DNA from 2 places in the Streptomyces sp. NPDC030165 genome. Region 2 is predicted to be linked to the other one. Evidence: riboswitches for the same ligand, from Rfam matches in the RefSeq annotation. Region 2 holds a riboswitch; the other holds the start of a gene.
The links. Region 2 has a riboswitch for cobalamin ahead of ACZ4Z1_RS29305 (ribonucleoside-diphosphate reductase subunit alpha). Riboswitches for the same ligand answer to the same signal wherever they lie in the genome.

Region 1: another riboswitch for cobalamin. It lies ahead of ACZ4Z1_RS32875 (GHMP family kinase ATP-binding protein); the one in region 2 lies ahead of ACZ4Z1_RS29305 (ribonucleoside-diphosphate reductase subunit alpha).

What each region holds. Positions count from the first base shown of each region.
Region 1 is NZ_JBVIBD010000022.1:50,530-59,573, forward strand. It holds gene ACZ4Z1_RS32850 (putative quinol monooxygenase) at 71-358, opposite strand; gene ACZ4Z1_RS32855 (SAM-dependent methyltransferase) at 488-1,243, opposite strand; gene ACZ4Z1_RS32860 (MFS transporter) at 1,212-2,558, opposite strand; gene ACZ4Z1_RS32865 (ATP-grasp domain-containing protein) at 2,551-3,819, opposite strand; gene ACZ4Z1_RS32870 (cysteine synthase family protein) at 3,816-4,838, opposite strand; gene ACZ4Z1_RS32875 (GHMP family kinase ATP-binding protein) at 4,835-5,719, opposite strand; cobalamin riboswitch at 5,920-6,142, opposite strand; gene ACZ4Z1_RS32880 (cytochrome P450) at 6,581-7,912, shown strand; gene ACZ4Z1_RS32885 (bacteriocin fulvocin C-related protein) at 7,995-8,918, shown strand.
Region 2 is NZ_JBVIBD010000018.1:7,712-16,755, forward strand. It holds gene ACZ4Z1_RS29300 (hypothetical protein) at 1-1,142, opposite strand, end outside; cobalamin riboswitch at 1,686-1,818, shown strand; gene ACZ4Z1_RS29305 (ribonucleoside-diphosphate reductase subunit alpha) at 1,976-4,429, shown strand; gene ACZ4Z1_RS29310 (ribonucleotide-diphosphate reductase subunit beta) at 4,432-5,505, shown strand; gene ACZ4Z1_RS29315 (transglycosylase domain-containing protein) at 5,661-7,568, shown strand; gene def (peptide deformylase) at 7,599-8,240, opposite strand; gene ACZ4Z1_RS29325 (tetratricopeptide repeat protein) at 8,395-9,044, opposite strand, start outside.

The DNA.
Region 1 (9,044 bases), on a different contig from region 2:
TCGGCCGAGCCGGGGGCAAAGGGCGCGCGGACGCGTCCGCGCGCCGTCTCGTGCGGAAGTCGCGCCCCTTCTACCGCGACAGCAGGAAGTGCACCTGGCGGGGCCTGACCTCCAGGTCGCTCAGGCCGTCAGGTGTCGCACCCATCTCGCGGGCGACCTCGGATGCCGCCCGGAAGGCCTCCTCGGACTCGAACGCGCCGGTGGTGACGACGGCCTCGCCGTCCGGGGTGACCCAGACCCCGACGGACTCGAAGCCCGGCTGCTGCCGCGCCGCCTCGGCGACTTGGCGGCACTGGCCGACGAACTCCTCGACGTGCTCGGGGGCCGGGTAGTGGAAGGCGACGAAACCGAACGACATGATGTGTCCCCTCTCGGCTTGCCAGATGCCGTATCGGCTGAGGCTAGGCCTGCCGTACGGCTCCGGGCAGTCGGCCGCGAGGGTGAGGTGGGCCACACGGTGGCCGCGCCGCGACCACCGACGGGCCGGTCACGTCCCCCGCACCGCCCGGAGCACCAGCCGTTCGGCGTCCTGGTCGTACGGGCGGCCGTCGAAGCCGCCGAAGAGCTCGATCTCCTCGAAGCCGGCCTCCTCGGCCATCCGCCGCAATTCAACGGCGCTGTAGACGAACCAGACCAGGCTCGTACGCGTCACCCGGTCGCCCCGCACGAGCACCCAGTCGCTGCGCAGCCGCGCCCAGTCGTCCAGCACCGTGTCGGTCTGCACCAGCAGGTCGTCGCCGCGCTGGACGACCTTGGGCGGGGTGACCTTGCGGGCCAGCAGTTCCTTGCCGGCCATGTCCAGGAGCAGCGTGCCGCCGGGTGCCAGGCAGGTGCGCATGGTGCGCAGCACACGGGCGTTGTCGGCCGGGTCCTCGAAGTAGCCGAAGGACGTGAACATGTTGAGGACGGCGTCGAACGCTCCGGGTTCGGTGAACTCCCGCATGTCGGCCTGCACGTACCGGGCCCGGGCCGTGACGCCGGCGTCGGCGGACCGCTTCCGGGCGCGGTCCAGCATGGCCGGGCTGCGGTCGACGCCCGTCACGGCGAAACCCCGGCGGGCGAGCGGAACGGTGAACACCCCCGGACCGCAGCACAGGTCCAGCACCCGGGCCCCGGACGGGAAGGACAGCAGGGCAGAGGTGTCGAGCAGGTCCTCGGCCTGGGAGTGGCGCTGGTCGGAGAAGAGGAAGTCGTAGAACTCGGTCCAGAAGTCATCGTCCTGGAATCCGCTCGTGTGCGTCATCGGGTACCGGTGTTCCTTCCGTGTGGCCGTCGGGGGGCGGGGGAGCGGGGCTCCGTTCGTCGGTGAGGTCGTCGGGGGCCGGGGGAGCGGTGCGCTGTCCGCGCCGCAGAGTGAGCAGCAGCGGGGGCAGCAGGACGCACTGGGCCGCGGCGAGGAGCCAGAACCAGCCCGCGTGCCCGGCGCGTTCGCCGAAGCCGTACAGCTGCCCGCCCAGAACACCGCTGGCACAGGCACCCAGCCCCGCGGCGAGCCGCTGCTGCCCGAAGACCACCGCATCCGAGCGCGGACTGCGGCGCAGCGCCTCCAGATCGTTCTTGAGGAAGAGCACGATGTCGCCGAGCGTGAGGAGGACACCGCCCGCCAGCAGGGCGGTCCGCGTACCAGCCGCCAGGACCGCCAGCCCGGCGGCCAGCCCCGCGAAACCGGCCGCCAGCGCGACCGGGTAGCTCATCCGCCGGATGGCGTCCGACGCGAGCGGCTGGACGACGATGACCAGCACGAAGCAGGTCAGGAGCACGAGGCTGTAGAACTCGCTGGACGCCCGCTCCACGGCGTACACGGCGAGGTAGTGCTGGAAGTGGAAGTAGAGGTAGAACGCCAGACCGTTGGCGGCGAAGGGGAGGACGGCGATTCCGGTGAGCAGGCCGTGGCCGGACACCGGCGCGTCGTGGGGACGCGCCGCGTCGGCCCGCCCGGTACCGAACCGTTTCCCTTCCGGACCCACCGCAGGCAGCCTCGCATGTCCCACGGCGACCACCGCGAACAGCGCCGTCACGACGAGGAACAGCGGGCCGGGGGACGACAGCACGAACGGTCCCGCGACCAGCGGCCCCACCGCCATCCCCGCGTTGAGCGCCGCGTTGCCCGCGGACAGGAACGCCGGCCGGCGCTCCTCGGCCACGCCGTGCACCAGGTACGCCTTGTTGGCCGGCAGGTACAGCGCGGCGCCGCAGCAGGTGAGGACCAGCGCCCCCACCGCTAGCGCAGGCCACCGCAGCGCCGCCAGGAACGCCGCGAAGCCCGCCGTGCGTACCACCAGCGCCCAGACCATCGTGCGCCGCAGCCCCACCCGGTCGGCGAGCGCCCCGCCGAGGACACCACCCGAGAACTGCACCAGGGACGCTGCGGCCAGCACCACACCGACCGCCCCGAGCCCCATGCCCAGCCGCTCGTGCAGGAAGACGGACATGAACGGCAGGACCATGAAGCTGCCGAGCGGGATGAGGAAGGAGCTGAGCAGCAGGAAGCGGAGTGGCCCGGTGAGGGTGGACAGCGTGGCACGCGAGCCCCGGGCGCCGCCGGTGCGTTCAGCCACCGGAAGCCCGGCGCACCGCCGCATCCGCCGCTGCCGCCGAGGGAACCGGCTCCGTCAGCACCCGTACGGCATTGGCCGCCGCCACCGCGCAGTGCGTGGCCAGTTCGGCCGTCTCGGCCTCCGCGTAGACGATCCCCGCGTAACCGCGGCTGTCGCCCAGGTGCTCGACGCGGTCGCCGATCCGCTTGACCGGATACCAGGCGGGTGAGCCCGGCATGTGCGGCAGCCGGTCGAGACCGTCGACCCCGGTGAACACCCCTGGTTGCGAGGGGTATCCGAGGACGAAGGCCGAGGCAGGGCCGCCGGGCGGCGCCGCGTCCATGAGCTTGGGGCGGACCCCGAGCGCCGCCTCGACCATCGCCTCGTACACGTTGACGCCGAGGGCCCGGCACAGGCCCTCACCGACGAGTGCGCCCCCGATCCGCGGATTGATCTCCACGACCTCCGGGCCCGCGGTGGTCAGGGCGAACTCCACGTGGGCGAACCGGTCGGTGTAGTCGATGGCGGCCAGCACACGGCCGAGCCACTGCTCCAGAGCGGCCCGGCGCGGCTCCGGCAAGGCGACGGGGAACGCGGTGATCTCCTCCCGGAAGTGCGGTTCGGGCGACATCAGCCGGCTGGAGACGCCCAGCAGGCGTGTCCGGCCCGCCCAGGTGAGCGTTTCCGCGCTGTACACGGGCCCGGAGAAGTACGGTTCGGCGAACAGACGGCCCTTCAACCGCCGCCCGGCCGCCTCGGCCAGCGCCGCGTCCAGCTCGCGCTCGTCCCGTAGCAGCCAGACGTTCTGACTGCCGGTGCCCGCGCTGTCCTTGAGGATCGCCGGCAGGCCCACGGCCTTCACCAGCAACGCGGCCGTCTCCGTATCGCCGCTGTCCGCCTCGGCCGCGCGGGCGCGGGTCAGCCCGGCTTCGAACAGCCGGTTCCGTACGGCGACCTTGTCCCTGGCCAGCCGCAGTACGGCCGGGTCGGGGCCGGGCAGCCCGAAGCGGGCGGTGAGGTCGGCGCCGACCAGCATCCAGGTGTCGGTGGAGCTGATCAGCCCCCGCAGGCCCGGGGTCCGGCCGAGCTGTTCCGCCACCAGCTCCGTGTCGAAGGTGTCGGTCTCCACCACATCGACCGCGCCCGCGGGGAGCCGGTCCAACTCGTACGCGTAGTACGAGGGGTCGCGGGTCAGCAGCCGCAGCGGCTCGCCCAGCCGGGCGGCGGCGCGCGTCAGGTGTCCCAGCCCGAAGGTGAGCGATTCTAGGCAGACCACGGTCATGCGCGGGTCTCCTTCCGGGGTGACGGCCAGGGGGCGCGGTGCCACGCCATCGTCGACCAGGGCATGGTCATCTCCTCGGGACTGCCGACCTCCGCCGGCTTCAGGGCGGCCAGGTCCGCGGCCTCCCGGTGGCGGGCGTACACCCGCTCAACGTAGCGGTGGCCGGTGTCGGCCCCGATCACCAGGTGGAGCCGGTCGGGGTGGCGGCGGGTCTCGTACGTGGCGGTCAGGTATGCGGCGCCGGTGGACAGCCCGGCGAAGACGGCGTGCTCGCGCAGCAGGGCGACGGCGCCGGACATGGCGTGGGTGAAGTCCATCCAGTGGACGGCGTCGTACAGGTGGTGGCGGACGTTGTCGAAGGCGATCGAGGAACCGATACCGGCGATGATCGCCTCCGGGTCGTGATGGTCCTGGCTGCCGAAGGTGACGCTGCCGAACGGCTGCACCCCGACCAGCCGGACGCCGGGATCGCGGCGGCGCAGGTGCGCCACGAGGCCGCCGGTCGAGGCCCCCGAGCCGACCCCGCCGACGACGGACAGCGGGCGGCCCGGCAGGGCCGTGGCCACCAGGTCCGCGACCTCCTGGTAACCCAGGTAATGGATGGCGTCGTGGTACTGGCGCATCCAGTGGACGCCGGGCCGTTCGGCGAGGATCTCCCGCACCCGCCGTACCCGCAGCTCCTGGTCGAGCTTGAGGTCGCGCGACGGTCTGACCTGCTCGACCGTCGCGCCGAGTATCTCCAGCTGGGCGAGGGTCGTGGCGTCGACGGTGGTCGAGGCGACGATGTGGCAGCGCAGGCCGTAGCGGTGGCAGGCCAGCGCCAGCGCGTGGGCGTAGATGCCGCTGGAACTGTCGATCAGGGTCTGTCCGGGGCGGACGGTGCCCCGGTCGAGCAGGTGCCGGACGGCCGCCAGCGCCGAGTAGATCTTCATCGACTCGAACCGCAGCAGCACCATGCCGTCCGACAGCCGGACGAGGTCGGGGACTTTGAGGGCGTCGGCTATGTGGGGGTGCGTCACGCGTAGCCTCCTTGGGCGAATGAGCACTGGTGGCCGAGCGACCGGAAGAAGGCGGACAGCTCACCCTTCAGAGCCGGCGCCGGACGGCTGCTGAAGAGGTAGCCGATGAGGGAGCCGGTGTGGGCGACGAAGAGGCCGTCCGCCCCGAACTCCGCACGGTGGGCCAGTACGGCGTCGAAGGTGTGCTTGGGCAGTACCTCCTGGGACAGCGCGCCGCTGAAGGTCGCGGCCCGGGCCACGGCCGCCGGGTCACCCGAGGCGAAGCCCTTGAGGAGGTCGGTCAGGCACTTCTCGTACTCGGCAGCGTTGCGCCGGTAGTGCCGTTGCAGCAGGGGGGTGACGGTGGCGGTGTCCACCGTGCCCGGCTCCATGACGAAGGCGGTGTGGAAGCCGATGCCGGTGCCCAGCCGCCGTACGACACGGTGCCGGCCGCTCAGGTAGAGCGCGAACTCGTCGAGGAAGACGCTGTCGGCCCGCTCTATCGCCGACAGGACGCGCTGGACGGCCCCGGTGTCGTACGGTAGTGAGAAGACCCGGAACAGACAGCGCAGCGTCGCCACGATGTCGGCCGTCGAACTGGCCATGCCCACCCCGACCCGCAGGTCCGAGTGGGTGCTCCAGCGGCCCGGCGGCAGCGTCAGGCCGAAGTGCTCCAGGAAGAGCCGCGCGGCCGTCGCCGCCTTCTCACCGAGGGGCGGTGCGTCCCCGGGGGCGGCGCCGGGCGTGAAGTAGACCCAGGAGTGGCGGTCCACGGGGAACGACACGATCGCGATGTCCCGGTCACCGCCCGGACGCAACGGGCCCTGGAACAGCTCGCCCAGCGTCCCCTGGCAGACGCCGGAGACCCACCGCGCCGCGGCGCCGCCGGACGCGGTCAGCACCGGGCACCGTACGACGGCCGTGCGTGGACCGGCCGTCGGCCGCCCCGGCTGTATGCCTCGGTCACGAACACGCCCTCTCTCGCCGTACCCGGCCCGGGGATCGACCGGTGAGTGAGAGGGCGGCCGCGCCGTATGCGCGTTGCTCCGCCTGCACCGCCGACCCAGCCCTCGAGGTCACCGTGGACAGCGCGTGCGTCCGTCCACGCACGCGCGCAGTGGCAGGTATCCGGACTCGTGGGCACGTCGGCCGGACCGTCCGGCGACACCTACCGGCCGCCGCTTCCCGCACCCTTCGACCGGGTCCGGTGCTGTTGGCGGCTTCCGCTCCCACTCACCGCTGCGGGACAGTCCCGGATTCCCACCGGGTTCCCTCTTACGACGCCCCACGGACCGTGGCGCGAACCGACTGCGCACATCAGCGTAGAGGCGCTCCCGCCACCGCAACAGAGTGACCTGAGTGGTTGTCTCGATCGGCGCCGCTGACAGGGCGCGCGATGTGTGCAGTACGGGGACCACCGCCCGCCGGAGCCGGTCACCGGGATACCGCCCCGCAGCACACCGCCCGTGGCCCGGCTCGAACGTGTCATATCGGTCGGGCGCCTCACGGTCATGCAACAGATCCACTCGCCGCGCCCGGGGGCCGTTTCGAGCCTCGGGCTCCGGGCCGGGCGGCGGAGTGGCCGGCTTCGCCGTGGCGGCGAGGGCGGCCACTCCGCCTCCGGCCGGTCACCGGGGCTTCCTGCCTCTGACCGGCCGCCGGGACTTCCCCACCGCCCGGATCCGCCGATGATGGAGGCTGCACTCCCGCCGCCGAGGGCCCACCTCACGGCGGGACCGGGCGTCAGTCAGGAGGCGTTGGCCATGCGTATCCCTGGTCCCGAGCCCCGGCCGGACGGCGGGGTGGGGGCGGTCGCCGCGGCGGGCGGACTGCACACCTACCAGCTGTGGCTGCACGCGGAGTACGGGCCCGTCGTACGGTTCCAGCTGCCGGGCGCGGAGACGGCCGTGTCGGTCGCCGACCCCGTACTGCTGGAGGCCACGGCCCACCTCGACAAACGGCCGGAGCGGCTGTTCGCGTTCCTGGCCCCGCTGTGTGAGGCCGGCAACCTGCAGGTGCTGCCGGCCGAGGAGCACACCCCCTGGCGGCGCGTCCTGCTGTCGGTGCTGGCCGGGCGCCCGTCCCACGAGCGGCACGCCGCGCGGTTCACCGCGCTGGCGGCCGGCCTCGCGGACCGCTGGGGCGAGCAGGCCGGCCGTGGCCCCGTCGCGCTGCAGAAGGACCTCACCGCGCTGTCGCTGCGGATGATCTGCGCTTACGCGCTGGAGGGCGAGGCCGCTGACCCGGACGCCGTCGTCGCCGCCTTCGAGGAAGTGCTCACTGAATATTTGGGACGGCTCTACCAGGTGCCGGTCCCCGGCACCCAGGAAGAACGCGCCGAACGGGCGGCCCGGGCCCTCGCCTACCTGCGCGCGACGGTCGACCGGGCCGTCGCGGCCCACCGCTCCGGCAGCCGCACGGACCGGAGCGACCTGGTCGGGGCGCTCGTCGAGGCCGGTGAGAGCCCCGCACGGATCCGCGACACCGTCATGGTGACGCTGCTGGCCGCCCACCACACCACCGGAGTGGCCGTCTCCTGGACCCTGCACCTCCTGGGGCGCCACCCCGAGGCGGCCGAACGCGTCGCCGCCGAACTGGACCGCGTACTCGGGGACCGCACGGTGCCCGAGTACGCCGACCTGCGGCGCCTGCCGTACCTGGACATGGTGCTGAAGGAAGCGATGCGGCTCTACCCGCCCGGCCCGTACGGCGCGCGGGAGACGACCGGGCCCCTCGTCCTCGGCGATTACGGGGTTCCGGCCGGGACGACGGTCTTCTACCCGTTCTGGGCCGTGCACCTGAACCCCGACCACTGGCCCGAGCCCGAGAAGTTCGTACCCGAACGGTTCGTCCCGCGGGAGGTGGCCGCGCGGCCGAGGCTGGCCTACATCCCGTTCGGCATCGGGCCACGCAGCTGCGAGGGCGCCGGACTGGCCATGGTCGAGGCCGAACTCGTCCTGGCCGTCCTGCTCAAACGCTTCCGGTTCCGGCCCGCGCCGGGACACCGGGTGACGCCGGTCGAACGGTTCGTGCTGTGGGCGGAGGACGACATCCGGATGCTCGTGACACCGCGCGGCACAGCGCCGCGCCCGTGAACTCCCCGTCCCAGAGGGCCTGGTGTGCCGGAAAGCCGGGTATGCATGGGGCGGCAGTGCCGGTGCGAGCAGGGGAGTGGCCATGACGGAGTGGTTATTGGCGTTCGACGCGGGCTGCGGCGCGTGCGGCGAGGTGGCCGGGAGGATCGGCGGTCTGGTCGATGACCGGCTGACGCTGGTGGGGCTCGGCGAGGCACGTGTACGCGCCCTGCGGCGGCGGGCGTTGGGCGGCGAACCGCCGTTCGTCCCGACGCTGCTGGCCGTGGACGGGGAGCGGGTACGGGCGTGGACGGGCCCGGCGCTGTCGGCGCGACTGTGCCGCCTGCTGGGCCCGGTCGGCTCGCTGCGGGTGGTACGGGCCCTGAACCGGACCGATGTGCTGGTGCACGGCGACCGGCGCAGGCTCCTGAAGGCCGTGCCGGGCCTGGCGCTGGGCGCGTTCCTCGTCTCCGGCGGGCTCGCCGCCCCGGCCCTGGCCTCGCCCGGGCGCCGGATGACGGCCGCCGGCGCCGAGGAGTGGGCCGCCGGGCTCACACGGCTCCCCACCGGCTACCGCGAGGTGACCGCGCTGCCGATGCCGCAGCGCCGGGCCGTGTACGCCCGCATCCCGGACCGCGCGAAGGCCGGGCTGTGGCTGGAACACGTCCAGCGCTACCGCGCGGCGCACCCCGAGCTGTCCGGGCCGCGGTCGGCGATGCTGGAGAAGGTCGCCGGCGCGGTACCGGCCGTCTTCGCCGGGACCGCCGCGTGGCCGCCGGCGGACATCGAGCGGCTGCGGGCGGAGTCGGCGGCGGTGCTCGGCCCCGACGTGTCGTTCGCCGCGCTCGGCGTGCTCGGCCCGGCCGAGTCGCCCGCCCCCGCCGACTCCCGCCTGCTGATGAACTGCGACTGCCACAAAGGGGCCAGCGGTTGCAGTTCCTGCGGCAACTCCGTGCCGTGCACCCCGCAGCCGACAGGCTGCGGGTGGCTGTGGCAGCAGAACTGCGACGGGGTGTGCGGGGGCTGAGGGGGCACCGCGCCGATCCGTGAGGTGGCCTCCGGAGGCGGGCGCGCGCGAGCGAACGTAGGGTGAGCGCGGGCAGACCGGCCCGGAGCCGTCTGCCCGCGCATGCAGGCACCCGCCCTACAGGGA
Region 2 (9,044 bases):
CAGTGCCGGAGCCGGCGGACGAAGACGTCGCCCGTCCCGTTCGTGTCCCCGGACACCAGCCCCTCGTCGCGCGAGTCGAAGGCCGCCAGCCGTCCGGAGGCGTCGGGTGCCGCGATGTTCGTCCAGGACGTCGACTGGGCGCCGTCCTCGCCGACGTTGATCCGCTCGACCTGCCCGGTGTGCAGGTCGCGGACGAAGCCGTCCACCTCGCCGTTGGTGTCGCCGGGCACCAGGCCGGTGGCCACGGAGGTGAAGAAGAGCCGCCGGTTGTCCGCGGTGAGCCGCCCGTCGGAGGACCAGCCGTCGGCCTGGGAGCCGTCGTGCGCGCGGGTCAGCAGCCGGGTGGTGCCGCGTTCCAGGTCGCGGGCGAAGAGGTCGTACGTGCCGTTGGTGTCGTCCGGCACCACGTCGTCGGCCACGGCGGAGAAGACCGCGTACCGGCCGTCGGGGCTGAGCCGGGGGAACGGGGACACGCCGACCACGGCACCCGTGGTGCTCAGGCTCGCCGCCCGGGTCCGGCCGGTGGCCAGGTCGTGGACGTACATGGGGTCCTGCGGCGGCGGGCGGCGGAAGCCGGGCCCGGCGGGGACGAGGTTGTCCGCCTTCGAGGTGAACGCGACCCGGCGGCCGTCGGCGCTGATCGACGGGAAGGCGGACGCGCCGTTCGCCTGGGTGCCGTCGCTCGCCACGCTCACCCGCTTCACCGTTCCCGCCTGCACATCGTGGACGAAGATGTCCAGGCGCTCGTTGGTGTCGCCGGGCACCAGGTCCGGGCGGTAGGAGCCGAAGGCGAGGCGGCGTCCGTCACCGCTGAGGGCGAAGTTCTGGACCCCGTACCCGTACGGGGACTTCCCGGCGCCCGCGGTGGGGCTCACCGTGCGCCCGGTGCGGCGGTCGTGGACGAAGACGTCGCCCTCGCCGTTGGTGTCGCCGGGGACCAGGTTCGTCGCACCGGAGTAGAAGGCGACGTACCGGCCGTCGGCGCTGATCTCGGGCGAGCCGGAGAGGCCGTCGCCGAGCGTGCCGACGCTGCCGACGCTGACCAGGTCGACCTTTCCCGTCCGTAAATCCTTGACGTAGACGTCCTGGTGGCCGTTGGTGTCCGTGGGGCCCAGATTGGTGGCTTCCGAGGTGAATGCCACGAACCGCCCGTTCGCGCTGAGCTTCGGATCCCCTGAAAAACCGTTTCCCTGGGTCCCGTCCGCGGCGACGCTGACCCGCTCGGTGGCCGGCGCCGCCCGCCCCGCGGCGGCCGCCGGCGCCCCGGGCAGCGTCCCCGCCACGACACACACTCCCGCCACCAGGCCCACGACTCGCCCGGCGCCACGCGCCGCACCGGTTCTTCGCATGTCCCCCCTCACACATGACCCCCACCCGCCCCGCCGGCCGACGGAGCAGACAAGGAGCCAATACGCTTCAGGAGTCCCGGTCAACGCATCAGGGACATTCCGCGCCACCAATACGCCCCGTGCATCAGCCCCCGTCCAGGCCGCTCCGAACGGCTCGGGAACAGCCCGGAACGGCCTCGGAACACCCCGGGAGCGGCCCCGCGGCGGACTCGTGGCACCCTCTCGGAGGCCCCGCAGAACCCCCGGAACACGCTGCGACAGGGCATCCGAATACCACGGCTCCGGACAACCCCGCGCCAACGCGACACAAGATATGGGGGTGCGTGCACGAGGCAGCACAAGATGTATGCTCGTGCTCGCTGTCGTCGCAGGGGAATCCGGTGCGAATCCGGAACTGTCCCGCAACGGTGTACGAAGTGCGCACACCGCACCCGTGAGTCCGAAGACCTGCCCACAGCACGCCCGCGCCGGCACCGGCGCGGTCGTCGATACGTCCGGGTCTCGCGGGTTGGACCGGTGGACGCTGCGCGGTGTGCCCGCGCACCCCTTGCCTACCGGGGGTGCCGCACGCCCGCACGCGCCGCCGTGCCCTCCCCAGGCCCCCGCCGAGTGAGGGAGAGCAGCACGTGACCATCGCGCCAACGGAGCCCGCAGCAGCCGAGCAGGTCGCGCAGCCCGCGAAGGACACGCAGCCCCAGCAGGGCCCCGGCGGCCAGGCCACGGACGGCCCCGGCGCCGCCCTGCTGCGTACGCTGACCGACCTCACCGCCGACCTGCCCGCCACCGACCCGGGCAAGATCGCCGCCGCCGCGCTGCGCGGTCGCCACCCCGGCTCCGACGAGACAGAGCTGCGCTCGCTGGCCATGGAGGCCGCGGCCGGTCTGATCGGCGACGAGCCGCAGTACTCCAAGCTGGCCGCCCGCCTGCTGACCCGTGCCATCGCGGAGGAGGCGGCCGCGGAGGGGGCGGTCGCCTTCTCCGCCTCCGTCGCCACCGGGCACCGCGAGGGCCTGATCGCCGACGGCACCGCGGAGTTCGTACGCACCCACGCGGCGCGCCTGGACGCGCTGGTGGAAGGCGCCCTGGCGGACGGCGCGGACGACCGCTTCGGCTACTTCGGCCTGCGTACCCTGCACTCCCGCTACCTGCTGCGCCACCCGATCTCCCGCCAGGTGATCGAGACCCCGCAGCACTTCCTGCTGCGGGTGGCCTGCGGCCTGGCCGAGGACCACAGCGAGCGGGCACTGGCCGACGTCGCCGAGCTGTACCGGCTGACCAGCACGCTGTCGTACCTGCCGTCCTCGCCGACGCTGTTCAACTCCGGCACCCGGCACCCGCAGATGTCCTCCTGCTACCTGCTGGACTCCCCGCTGGACGAGCTGGACTCGATCTACGACCGCTACCACCAGGTGGCGCGCCTGTCGAAGCACGCCGGCGGCATCGGCCTGTCGTACTCCCGGGTCCGGGCCCGCGGCTCGCTGATCCGCGGCACCAACGGCCACTCCAACGGCATCGTGCCGTTCCTGCGCACCCTGGACGCCTCGGTCGCGGCGGTGAACCAGGGCGGCCGGCGCAAGGGCGCCGCCTGCGTCTACCTGGAGACCTGGCACGCGGACCTGGAGGAGTTCCTGGAGCTGCGCGACAACACGGGCGAGGAGGCCCGGCGCACCCACAACCTGAACATCGCGCACTGGATCCCCGACGAGTTCATGCGCCGCGTCGAGGCCGACGCCGACTGGTCGCTGTTCTCCCCCAGCGACGCGCCCGAGCTGGTGGACCTGTACGGCGACGCGTTCGACGCCGCGTACCGCAAGGCGGAGGCCGAGGGCCGCGCCGTCAAGCAGGTCCCGGCCCGGGTGCTGTACTCGCGGATGATGCGCACCCTCGCGCAGACCGGCAACGGCTGGATGACCTTCAAGGACGCCGCCAACCGCACCGCCAACCAGACCGCCGAGCCCGGCAAGGTCGTGCACTCCTCGAACCTGTGCACCGAGATCCTGGAGGTCACCGACGACGGCGAGACCGCCGTCTGCAACCTCGGCTCGGTCAACCTCGCCGCCCACCTGCGCAATGAGGCCGACGGCTGGGAGGAAGCGATGGACTGGGAGCGGCTGGACGCCACCGTCCGCACGGCCGTCACCTTCCTCGACCGCGTGGTGGACATCAACTTCTACCCGACCGAGCAGGCCGGGGCCTCCAACTCCCGCTGGCGCCCGGTGGGTCTGGGCCTGATGGGTCTCCAGGACGTCTTCTTCCGGCTGCGGCTGCGCTTCGACTCGCCCGAGGCGCGGGAGCTGTCCACGCGCATCTCCGAGCGGATCATGCTCGCGGCGTACGAGGCGTCCGCCGGCCTCGCCGAGCGGCACGGCCCGCACCCTGCCTGGTCCGCGACCCGTACGGCCCGCGGCGTGCTGCACCCCGACCACTACCCGAACGCCGAGCCGCGCTGGGCGGACCGGTGGGCGGCGCTGCGCGCCCGGATCGCGTCGACCGGTATGCGCAACTCGCTGCTGCTGGCCATCGCGCCGACCGCCACCATCGCCTCCATCGCGGGCGTCTACGAGTGCATCGAGCCGCAGGTCTCCAACCTGTTCAAGCGCGAGACGCTGTCGGGCGAGTTCCTCCAGGTCAACGCGTACCTGATCGAGGAGCTGAAGGCGCTGGGGCTGTGGGACGCCCGCACCCGTGACGCGCTGCGCGAGGCCAACGGCTCGGTGCAGGAGCTGGACTGGATCCCCGCCGAGACCCGCGAGCTGTACCGCACGGCCTGGGAGATCCCGCAGCGCTCGCTGATCGACATGGCGGCGGACCGTACGCCCTACCTCGACCAGAGCCAGTCGCTGAACCTGTTCATGGCGTCCCCGACCATCGGCAAGCTCAGCTCGATGTACGCGTACGCCTGGAAGCGCGGCATCAAGACCACGTACTACCTCCGCTCGCGTCCGGCGACCCGTATCGCCCAGTCCGCGCGCGGCACGGGCGGGGGCGCGCAGACCGCTCCCGTACCCGCTCAGGCGGCCGACCCCGAGGCCGTCGCCTGCTCCCTGGAAAACCCCGAGTCCTGCGAGGCATGCCAGTAATCATGACCACTGCACCCGAGAAGAACGACACCACCGAGACGACCGCGGCCGCCTCGCACACCGCTACCACCGGCGCGAAGAACCTCCTCGACCCGGGCTTCGAACTGACCCTGCGGCCCATGCGCTACCCGGACTTCTACGACCGCTACCGGGACGCGATCAAGAACACCTGGACCGTGGAGGAGGTCGACCTCCACTCCGACGTGGCCGACCTCGCCAAGCTCTCCCCCGGCGAGCAGCACATGATCGGCCGGCTCGTCGCGTTCTTCGCGACCGGCGACTCGATCGTGGCCAACAACCTGGTGCTGACCCTCTACAAGCACATCAACTCCCCCGAGGCGCGGCTCTACCTGAGCCGACAGCTGTTCGAGGAGGCCGTGCACGTCCAGTTCTACCTGACGCTGCTGGACACCTACCTGCCCGACCCGGAGGACCGCGCGGCCGCGTTCGCCGCCGTGGAGAACATCCCGTCCATCCGCGAGAAGGCCGAGTTCTGCTTCAAGTGGATGGACTCGGTCGAGTCCATCGACCGTCTGGAGTCGAAGGCCGACCGCCGCCGCTTCCTGCTGAACCTGATCTGCTTCGCGGCCTGCATCGAGGGCCTGTTCTTCTACGGCGCCTTCGCGTACGTGTACTGGTTCCGCTCGCGCGGCCTGCTGCACGGCTTGGCCACCGGCACCAACTGGGTCTTCCGCGACGAGACCATGCACATGAACTTCGCGTTCTCGGTCGTGGACACGGTGCGCGAGGAGGAGCCGGACCTCTTCGACGACGAGCTGGAGCGCCAGGTCACCGACATGCTCAAGGAGGCCGTCGAGGCCGAGCTGCAGTTCGGCCGTGACCTGTGCGGCGACGGCCTGCCGGGCATGAACACCGAGTCGATGCGCGAGTACCTCCAGTGCGTCGCCGACCAGCGCCTGCAGCGCCTCGGTTTCGCGCCGGTGTACGGCTCGGAGAACCCGTTCTCCTTCATGGAGCTGCAGAACGTCCAGGAGCTGACCAACTTCTTCGAGCGGCGCGCCTCGGCCTATCAGGTCGCCGTCGAGGGGTCGGTCTCCTTCGACGACGAGTTCTGATCGGGATCTGAATCGAGCTGGACGGTGCCGGTCCGTACGTGCGGACCGGCACCGTCCGTTTCTTTATGTCCGACGAATCCGGACCGGATTTGATGAGTCGATGACAACGCGCGGGCGACGGCAACCCCGTCCCGGCCCACCTGCTCTCCCGTTACATGAAGGGCAGCGAGCAACCGAGGAAGAAACGGTTCATCGACTATCCCCGCCGGGGCCGCGGCGGCTGGCGCCGCTGGCTGCCGTCCTGGAGACAGCAGCTCGGCATCGCCGCCGCCGGCGCGGCCGGCACCGCCGGGCTCTTCGTCGCCGTGTACACGCAGGTCGACATCCCGGACGAGAACGCCGCCTCGCGCCAGGAAGCCACCGTCTACTACTGGGCGGACGGCAGCCAGATGGTGAGCGAGGGCGCCGTCAACCGGCAGAACGTCACCCTCGCCCAGGTGCCCGACTCCGTCGAACACGCCGTCATCGCCGCCGAGAACGCGAGTTTCTACTCCGACTCCGGGGTCTCGTTCTCCGGAATCGCCCGGGCCGCGGTGAACATGGCCCAGGGCGCGGATGCCCAGGGCGGTTCCACCATCACCCAGCAGTACGTGAAGAACACGTACCTCTCGCAGGACCAGACCCTCAAGCGCAAGGTGAAGGAATTCTTCATCGCGCTGAAACTGGACAACCGCAAGTCCAAGTCGGAGATCCTGCAGGGCTATCTCAACACCAGCTACTTCGGGCGGAATTCGTTCGGAATCCAGGCCGCCGCGAACGCGTACTACGGCATTCCGGCCAAGAGCCTCGACCCCAGCCAGGGCGCGGCGCTCGCCGCGCTGCTCAAGGGCGCCGAGCAGTACGATCCCGCACTCAGCGACGCCAACCACGAGCGCGCGGTGGAACGTTGGAAGTGGATTCTGGACCGCGAGGTGGAGACCGGACTGATGAGCCGGGAGCAGCGCGCCCGCTACACGACGTTCCCCGAGCCGCGCGCACCGGTCACCCCGACCAGCCAGAAAGGCCAGACCGGCTATCTCGTCGACGTGGCGAAGAAATACCTCCGGAGCCGTACGGATCTGACCGACCGCGATCTGGCCCGCGGCGGCTACCGCATTCACACCACCTTCGAGAAGGACAAGGTGGCGCGGCTGGCGAAAGCGGTGGCGGACGAGCGGCGCCGCGGTATCGACCCGAAGAAGCGCCCCGCCGACGCGTACGTGGAATTCGGCGCCGCGTCCGTGCGGCCCCGCGACGGAGCCGTCATCGCGCTCTACGGCGGCCCGGACGCCACGAAGCACTTCGCGAACAACGCCGACACCGCGGGCGTGCCGGCGGGCTCGGCCTTCAAGCCGTTCGTCCTGGCCGCCGACCTGCGCGAGCAGAGCGGCACGGCCGCGGAGGCCGTCCCCGACGGCACCGCCCGCCCGTCGCCGACCACCGCACCGGGCGCCGCACTGCCGTCCGCCCTGTACGAGGGCCTGATCACCTCCGCCCACCCGCCCTTCGTCAGCGCGGGCAAGCGCCTCGGCCTGGAGAAGATCCGGGACCTGGCCGTCGCGGCGGGCCTGCGCAAGGAGAGCCTGGCCCGCCTGGAGCCCACGTTCCCGCTCGGCACCTCCACGCCCAGCGCGATCCGGCTGGCCGGCGCGTACTCGCTGTTCACCAACGACGGCAGCCGCACCGAGCCGTACTCGGTGACCGAGGTGGTGCACGACGGCAAGCCGCTGCCCGGCCTGGAGCCGCCGGCGCCGCACGGCGTGCTGGCCCCGGAGGCGGCGCGCGGCATCAACGCCGCGCTCCGGGCCTTCGCCTGGAAGTCGCTTCCCCAGGAGACCGTCACCAGGCTGCCGCGCGGCATCGCCGCGGGCGGCACCGGCCCGGACGACCGAATGCGGTCGGCGTGGTTCATCGGCAACGACGGCGCGCCCGGCGGCGGGCTGACCACCGCCGTCACCGTCTTCCGCGCCGAGCCGGGGGCGCCGCGGCTGCTGCCCATGGAGGGCCTGGGCGGCGACGCCCGGTTCGGCAACGGGATACCGCCCCGGATCTGGGGCGCGTACGCCACCGGCACGGGGAAGTGAAGGCGGGCCGGGGCTCGGCCGTCAGGCGGCTCAGTCGTTGGCCACGACGGGGTAGCGCGGCTCGCGCTCGGCCATCTGCTTCAGCGCATCCTTGCGGTCGCGCTTGGAGAGCCGGTCGATGTACAGGTAGCCGTACAGGTGGTCGGTCTCGTGCTGGAGGCAGCGCGCGAAGTAGCCGGTGCCCCGGACCACGATCGGGTTGCCCTCGGCGTCCTGGCCGCGGACGACCGCGTAGTCCGGGCGGGCCAGCTCCGCGTACGCGCCGGGCACCGACAGGCAGCCCTCGTTCGAGTCGTCCAGCACCCGCCGCTCGACCGGCAGGTCGTCCAGGACCGGGTTGCAGACCACGCCGACGTGCCGTACGCCCTCGTCGTCCATGCAGTCGTACACGAAGACCTTCAGGTCCACGCCGATCTGGTTGGCGGCCAGGCCCACGCCCTCGGCCGTGCGCTGGCTGGCGAACATGTCGTCGATGAGCTGGGCGAGCTTGTCGTCGAACTCGGTGACGTCCTTGCACTCCTTGTGCAGCACCGGGTTGCCGACGACGGTGATCGGGCGGGACGTGCCGCGCTCGCGGTGCGCCTCCTCCCGCTCCGCCGCGCCGGTGACGTCGTCGACGAAGCCCTCCGCCGCCCGCTCCTCGTTGTGGTCAAAAACAGGCTGTTGCGCCATGTCCGCCGTACGCCTTCCTGGAAACCCGAAATCTTCGCCCTCCAGCCTACGCGGGGCGTCCTGCGGGCTCTCGGAGACCGCGTCCGGTTTGCCACCGGAGGCCGGGAGCGCGGGGCGCCGTGCGCCGGCGGGGGCGCTGTCCGGGCGCCGGCCGTCAGCAGACCTCTTCGAGGTCCCGCCACTCGCGGGTGTCCGGGCTGTCGGCCACCCAGCCGTCCAGCAGGCCGCGCACCAGCCCGGCGGGGGCCGCGATGCCGCACTCGCGCTCCGGCACCCACAGCGAGCCGGAGCCGGCCGTACGGTGGCCCAGCGGGCCCGGGTGGCCCGGTTCGCTGTGGTCGTGCGGGTCCAGGTGCTCGCCCTCGCCCTCGTCGCTGGGCATCCGGCTCTCCGAGCACGTACGGCACAGCAGGCGGACGGACGACGACCAGTCCTCGGCGGCGAAGCCCGCGTCGGCGGCCAGCCGCTCCAGGGCGTCCCGGTCGGCCTCCGTGGCGGCCTCCAGGAGCACCACCCAGGTCGGCACCGGCGACGGCGCCCACAGCTCGATCTCGTCGAACACCGGGAAGGACGGTCCGGCCGCGGTCGTCCGTTCGCCGTTCGGCACGCCGTCGTGCAGCACCACCTCGCCCCAGCGCCGCCCGGAGGACGGCAGCGGGATGGAGAGCACCTCGATACGGGCCGGGTCCAGCCGGCGGCCCCAGACCACCTCGGCCTCGCCCTCGGGCGAGAGGCGCACGGCGGCGCTGCCCAGTTCCATGCCGACCGGTTCGGCGGACGGCGAACCCTCGCCGGGGACCTTCA